DNA from 2 places in the Lacrimispora cavernae genome. Region 2 is predicted to be linked to the other one. Evidence: riboswitches for the same ligand, from Rfam matches in the RefSeq annotation. Region 2 holds a riboswitch; the other holds the start of a gene.
What was found. A riboswitch is a leader RNA that binds a small molecule or an ion and turns the genes downstream of it on or off. The one in region 2 is predicted to bind FMN.

Region 1: it holds a riboswitch for FMN, as region 2 does, so the genes downstream of both, ABFV83_RS10250 (ECF transporter S component) here and ribD (bifunctional diaminohydroxyphosphoribosylaminopyrimidine deaminase/5-amino-6-(5-phosphoribosylamino)uracil reductase RibD) in region 2, are expected to answer to the same signal.

The regions. Positions count from the first base shown of each region.
Region 1 is NZ_CP157940.1:2,143,960-2,147,346, reverse strand. It holds gene ABFV83_RS10255 (CPBP family intramembrane glutamic endopeptidase) at 1-660, opposite strand, end outside; gene ABFV83_RS10250 (ECF transporter S component) at 1,313-1,981, opposite strand; FMN riboswitch at 2,065-2,181, opposite strand; tRNA gene ABFV83_RS10245 (tRNA-Ala) at 2,276-2,348, shown strand; gene ABFV83_RS10240 (cysteine-rich KTR domain-containing protein) at 3,350-3,387, opposite strand, start outside.
Region 2 is NZ_CP157940.1:682,126-685,512, reverse strand. It holds gene ABFV83_RS03365 (GGDEF domain-containing protein) at 1-433, opposite strand, end outside; gene ABFV83_RS03360 (GNAT family N-acetyltransferase) at 549-947, opposite strand; FMN riboswitch at 1,365-1,479, shown strand; gene ribD (bifunctional diaminohydroxyphosphoribosylaminopyrimidine deaminase/5-amino-6-(5-phosphoribosylamino)uracil reductase RibD) at 1,634-2,734, shown strand; gene ABFV83_RS03350 (riboflavin synthase) at 2,716-3,354, shown strand; gene ABFV83_RS03345 (bifunctional 3,4-dihydroxy-2-butanone-4-phosphate synthase/GTP cyclohydrolase II) at 3,366-3,387, shown strand, end outside.

The sequences.
Region 1 (3,387 bases), 1.5 Mb from region 2:
GTGGAATAATACGCACATAAACACACCGCCTTTTCCGGATATTTTGTAGATTGCCCCATTGAAAAACCGAAACGCCATGAGTTGAACTGCAAACATCCAAAAGTTAATGAGTCCCTCTCCGTGATTTGTCCCCGGAATGAAGAAGAGAGGGATATGCCATAAAATCCAAATGCTTCCAACAAAAACAGAAGACAAAACAAAGCCATATTTTTTGTCAAGCTCAGGCTGTAATATGTACATCCAGCCAGCTTCCTCCAAGCCACCGATAATAAGATTACCAGGCAGGGAAAGGAAGAACGTATAAAATGGAAGTACCATTTCCGTGGGGCCTGAAACTGCAATATGTATCAAAAAATACAGTGCAAGCCCTGCGGCAACGAACAAATAGAGAGAGATGTTATTTTTGGCGTAAAAAACAGTTTTCAACCATTCCTTAAAATCTGTTATTTTATTATTTTTCTTCAGAACGATATATGAAGCAATAGCGGGCGACAAAATATAGATTGCAAAAGGAATATTCATTACAAATTGTTGTAAGGAGTAAACCCAATTGTGAACCGAATATCCGAATTGCCCAAGGGCAATTAAAGCACCTGACACAAGATAGGCTATGGAAAATGTCAGTACCGTAAATTGTACTATGATTTTTTTGTTTGTCACGATTTCTTCACCTCATATTTTGAAGTATACATTAAATTTTAGCGTCTTTAATTTTTATTACTTAATGTTTGCTTTTTACCATTTCAAAGTTGCTATCCGCAAATTCTTTCACTTCTCCTGTATTGTCAAGGCCGCATTCATAGCTGTAATGCACCTTTCCATGTTTCGGTTTTCATTTTGTCCCTATTATACCATATCTTTCCGCAAGCGTGGAAATTTTTCGTTTTTAGCCCGTTTTTTAACCTTGTGGATGTTCGGGAGGGCGGGTACAGCAGGTGGGAATCCATTACAAGTGTGTGGGTGTGATTGAATTGCCGGACATGAAAGAAATAAACGGCAAAACGGCATAGTCAAACTGACTATGCCGTGTGCTGTACAAATATTTTATTATTGTGGGAGTGCCTTACGGGAAGCCCTCCTTCTTTTCCGTGTTTTTAACCGAATCAAGTAAGTCCCCCACTTCAAATATGAAAATCATTAAGTAGTAGGTGGGGACTTGCTTGTGTCAGGTGGAGTGTCATCATCTTGCCGCTTTGCGACAAGAAACAAGAACTCCACCTGACAAGCAGCAATAGCTGCTATTCGGTTATGCCCGGTGAAGCGGGGCACGCTGTGAGCAAGTGGCGAAACGGATTGCGAATATCCGCTTGACTTAGATAATTCCCTTCATAACCAGGACGGCCAAAATACAGGTTATTAAGATGATCCCTGCAGCAAGGGTCATGCCAAGATTGAACGACTGCTTTTTTGGTGCATCCGTTGAAGTCGGAATCATGAGATTGGATTTTCTCAACGTGTTGACTAATGGTTTATAGATAAGAAGAGTCAGGGCCGTGTTGATTCCTCCCTTTAAAAGGTTAAAGGGGACGAATGCAGGGAGTAGAAGCTTTACCACGGCATCCCTTGGATATCCCATGTAAATTGGGGTAATAAGGTAGTTCCACAAAACCATGACCAGGGTCATGAGTAAGGTACCTGCCACCATGCCAAGGAATGCACCCAAAAGGGAATGGTGCTTCTTATAGAAGTAAGCTGCCGGACAGACAAATGCGACCGTAGAAAGAACGTTCATGATCAGTCCGATGATTCCGGTGCTGCTGATGGTAAACATCTCCACAAATGATACGATAACGGAGATCAGTGCAGATGACATTGGCCCGAATAAGAAGCCGCCGGTAATGATAATAACATCTTTGGGCTCATACTCCAGGAAAGGCAGCATGGGGATCAGAGGGATCCGGATTGCCACAACGGCTACAAAGGCCAGCGCACAAAGCATGGCCATGAGGGTGAGTTTACTTGTTTGTTTTGTCATATTCATGTTAAAGCCTCCTGAAAAATAAGTAACACCTGAAAGTATGCCTTTCAGGTGTTAAAAATAAACAGGTGTATTATCACTATTTAACACATCTTCTTTCATCCAGACTATACTGTCGGTATTGGAATTACACCAATTCTGCACAATTTGCGCTCGCGGACTTTACCGCCGGTCGGGAATTTCACCCTGCCCTGAAGACAACTATATTCAAATGTTCTTGAATTATTATAACATTTTAAAAAATAAATGCAATATGGTGTTGCAATTTTTTTAATGCTTTGCTATAATATCGGACATGGGGGTATAGCTCAGCTGGGAGAGCGCTTGAATGGCATTCAAGAGGTCATGGGTTCGAATCCCACTATCTCCATTTAAACAATAAGCCGCAGGCATGAAAGCTTGCGGCTTAAATTATAACTTATAGGGACAAGATACTTGGTAAATCAAGGGCAAATAAAGAAAGGTACGTTTTCAGTTATGAAAATCTATCTTTTATTTTTTTGCCATTTTAAAGGAGGGCAAGGGTACGTTATGGAAGATGCGCCATACGATTACTGGTATACCGTTACACTGGAGCGTGATTATCAAGGCACATTCTACCTGCCGGCTTTACAGCTTTAGATATCTGAACCTATAAGTTTCTGGAGGAGCTCCAAGGTCTTCGGAAGTTTTCTTAAATTTAGTATGGAAAAAATTGTTTTTGAGATTCACACAATTCTGGTGGTTCAAATGTTAGAAGCTCTGCTGCGGGCAGTGTGGTAGCAACAGTAAATCAGGGAAACCTGATGTATGACATACCAGGAGAAAAAATGGTAAAAAAAGCACTAAATGGAACTATTCAACCAATGCATTGGCAGAATGTTTTCTTAAATGCTATGAACAGCCAGCAGATCAATCAAACACAGTAATAAATAAGCGTAAAGCCAATGCTTCTAAGTGGAGTACATTAATAGGCTTCTTGGTATCGTAGGTTGTTTGGAAGTGTAAACAGTTTTCTATAATTGGAAACTTCCATCAAAAAATATGATACCACTGAAAAATTGCCAGGGGAAGCAGGAAGACTTTTTAAGTGCATTTCTCGAAAAATGGGCATTGACCATAAGTGAAAAATAAAATTGTGCAGAGGCTTTGTGAAGCATCATCTTCATAAAGTCCCTGCTAATAGTATTTTAAAACCTGTCTGCAAACATAATGGTTACCTCACTGTAAATTCGGTCCTAATTAAAATTTTTTATAGTTTCTTATTGGTCATGCTCTACATGTTAAAGTGTATTCTGTGCCACATGTTTATACAACATCGATACTCCGTCATTAGCGATGTGTTTTGGTTTTCCGGTGCTGCTGTTTATTGCTCAATCATAAAAATGATTGTCATAATAAAAGTTTATCAGGCAAAATGTTTGTTTTAA
Region 2 (3,387 bases):
TTAATAATACATAAATTGGGAAGCACCACAGTATAATCATGCTGATGGACATAATTGAAACCCGCACACCCTCCACATTATGCAAAAATAAGGCCAGATGGATCATAACAATAGAAATGGCGGCAGCAATAAAATACGCCCGTCTTATCAATTTGTTATAGCATTCTTTAATAATTAAAAAGGCAATAATCTGCGTGGTATGGGCAATAATTAAAAAGGAATTACCCACCGATATTGAAATAAATGAATTGATGATGCCCCGTAACCCAAGAAAAACCCATGCTAAGGTATCAAACAGCCTTGCAAATAAAAAAATATATAAAGAAGAATCCTTTTTATGTTGGACCATGTAGGCGATACCTAATATTCCAGAAAAAAGATGCCCTATAACAACTGTGAATATAAGGGTCTTTATGTTGAAATCTAAACTCATTTTATTACTCCCCAACTTCATGGTGATGTTCCATGGTGAAATTATAAGCTATCAATCTATAAATGCATTTACTAAAAGTTAAAGTGGGTTTCTATGGTGAGCGGTTCTGCCTAAACTAATCTCCCCCATCATATACCTTCATCATTAAATATTCATCAATTCCTTTGCGATAAAGGCCTGGAATCGTTCCTATGTACTTATATCCTGATTTCTCATAAAAAATCTTTGCACCCGGATTGTAATCTCCAACCACTAAAAATATTTTATCTCTGGTTTTAAAAAGCATATCTTCTATAAATTCCAGTAATTTCTTTCCTACCCCATTCCCCCTGTATTCCTCTTTAACAGCAATTAAATGCAGATAATGATATGCGTGAAAGGCGCCTTCTGAAATAAAATATGCAAAACCAGCGCATTCACCATCACACAAAGCAACATACAGAGTTCCTTTATTTATTCCTTCCATCACTGCATTTTTTCTGCTTTTCTCCGATTGAAAATAAGACGTACACATTGCCGAATTTTCCATTGCCTTCATACAACAGTCTAAATATTCTACAGTCCCTTCTTTAAATTGAATATCCACCACTCCACCCCTTCACTTCACTGAATAAATAACCCGCTCCTCTAATTTTATGCACAATGTACATACTTTACCTGAATAACAACTTGTTTATAATAAAATTAAAGCAGACATAACGGTTGGTGTCAACATTCTATTGCAATAAAAGCATTCATGTATCCGGCTTATGCATGAAACCACCAAATATTAAGAAGGCTATTTTACCCCTGATGTCCATTACTGCCTGTAAAAACAGTTTAGCTGCGCTTATCATATGAACCAAAAAACAGCCATTATATCCTTTTTATTGTAAACACAATATTTTTAGTTGACAAATACAAAACAAGGAGTATAATGATTTTAATTGAATAATATCTTCAGGGCAGGGTTAAATTCCCTACCGGTGGTAAAGCCCACGAGCCGCAAGGCATGATTCGGTGCAATTCCGAAGCCGACAGTATAGTCTGGATAAAAGAAGATGATAAGTCACAGTATTTCTTTGTATATGTAAATTTGCTCTGGAACTATTTTTTGTTCCGGAGTTTTTTTTATTGCAGTACATACCTGTCAATACGTGTGATACCTTAAATGCCTTGAACGACTTTGTTCAAGGTATTTTGTTTTTTAGGAGGTGCTGCATGACTGACACAGAATATATGAGATTTGCTTTACAGCTTGCAAAGAAAGGCTGTGGCTGGACAAATCCAAATCCCATGGTTGGAGCGGTTATCGTAAAAGACGGTAAGATTATCGGACATGGATATCACCGGAAATACGGGGAGCTCCATGCGGAACGCAACGCCCTGGCAAGCTGTCACACATCGCCAGAGGGAGCAACCATGTATGTGACACTGGAACCTTGCTGCCATTCCGGCAAGACACCCCCCTGCACTGACGCGATCCTGGAACGCGGGATCCGCCATGTGGTAATCGGTTCTTGTGACCCGAACCCGTTGGTAGCAGGAAAAGGCATTGAGCTGTTACGTTCCTGTGGAATCGAGGTGACAAAAGGAGTTTTAAAAGAGGAATGTGACGCACTGAACCAGAGTTTCTTTCACTACATCCAAAACAAAACACCCTATGTGATCATGAAGTACGCCATGACTTTGGACGGAAAAATTGCGACACACACTGGAAAATCCCAATGGATAACCGGTGAAGCGGCGCGTCACCGTGTTCATGAGGACCGGCACCGCTATTCTGCCATTATGGTGGGGGTTGGCACTGTCCTTGCGGACGACCCGCTGCTGACCTGCCGGCTGGAAAACAGCAAAAATCCGCTCCGTATTGTCTGCGATACCCATCTTAAAACGCCTTTAAGCGCAAGGATTGTTACTACCACCGGTACTGCCTCCACCCTCCTTGCAACGGTAATTACGGACAAAGACAAACACCGCCCTTATCTGGAAGCAGGCTGCGGCATTTTGGTACTTCCCCCGAAAGAAGGTCATATGGATCTGAACTGCCTTATGACAGCTCTTGGTGAAAGAAAAATCGACAGTGTTTTGCTGGAGGGCGGCGGCACCTTAAACTGGTCTGCCCTGCAAAGCGGAATCGTCCACAAAGTACAGACCTACATTGCCCCTAAGCTATTTGGCGGCAGCGGAAAAACTCCGGTAATGGGCATTGGCGTAGATAGCCCTGATCAGGCGTTTCATCTGGGCAAACCGACTATTTCATGGGTTGAGGAGGATATTCTATTGGAAAGCGAGGTGATCCGGTGTTCACAGGAATCATAGAAGAAATCGGCAAAATTCAAACCATCCGCAAAGGCCCAGAATCTTCTTTTATCTCTGTTCAGGCAAAGAAAATCATGGAGGATGTCCGCCTGGGAGACAGTATCGCTGTGAACGGTGTCTGTCTCACGGTTACAGCCTTTTCTCAAGGCGGATTTACTGCCGATGTTATGAACGAGACCTTTAACCGTTCCTCTCTTGGAAATTTATCAACGGGGAGTCCTGTCAATTTAGAACGGGCAATGCCGGCAAACGGAAGATTCGGGGGACATATTGTTTCAGGCCATATCGATGGCACCGGAACGGTATCTGCCGTTCAAAAGGACGATAATGCCGTTTGGTACACGATTAAAACCACCCCTGATATTCTGAGATATATCATTGAAAAAGGATCTGTCGCTATTGACGGAATCAGCCTTACTGTAGCAAAAGTTAAAAGGGATAGCTTCAGCGTTTCTGTCATCCCCCACACAGCATCAATGACCATTTTGCCAGGCAGACGCATTGGAGATACGGTCAATCTTGAAAACGACTGTATCGGTAAATACGTGGAACGGCTGATGGCCATTCAGCAGCCTGAAAATAATATCACAGCCGGCTTTCTTAAGAAATACGGCTTTTAGGAGGAATCGATATGTTTCAATACAACACCATTG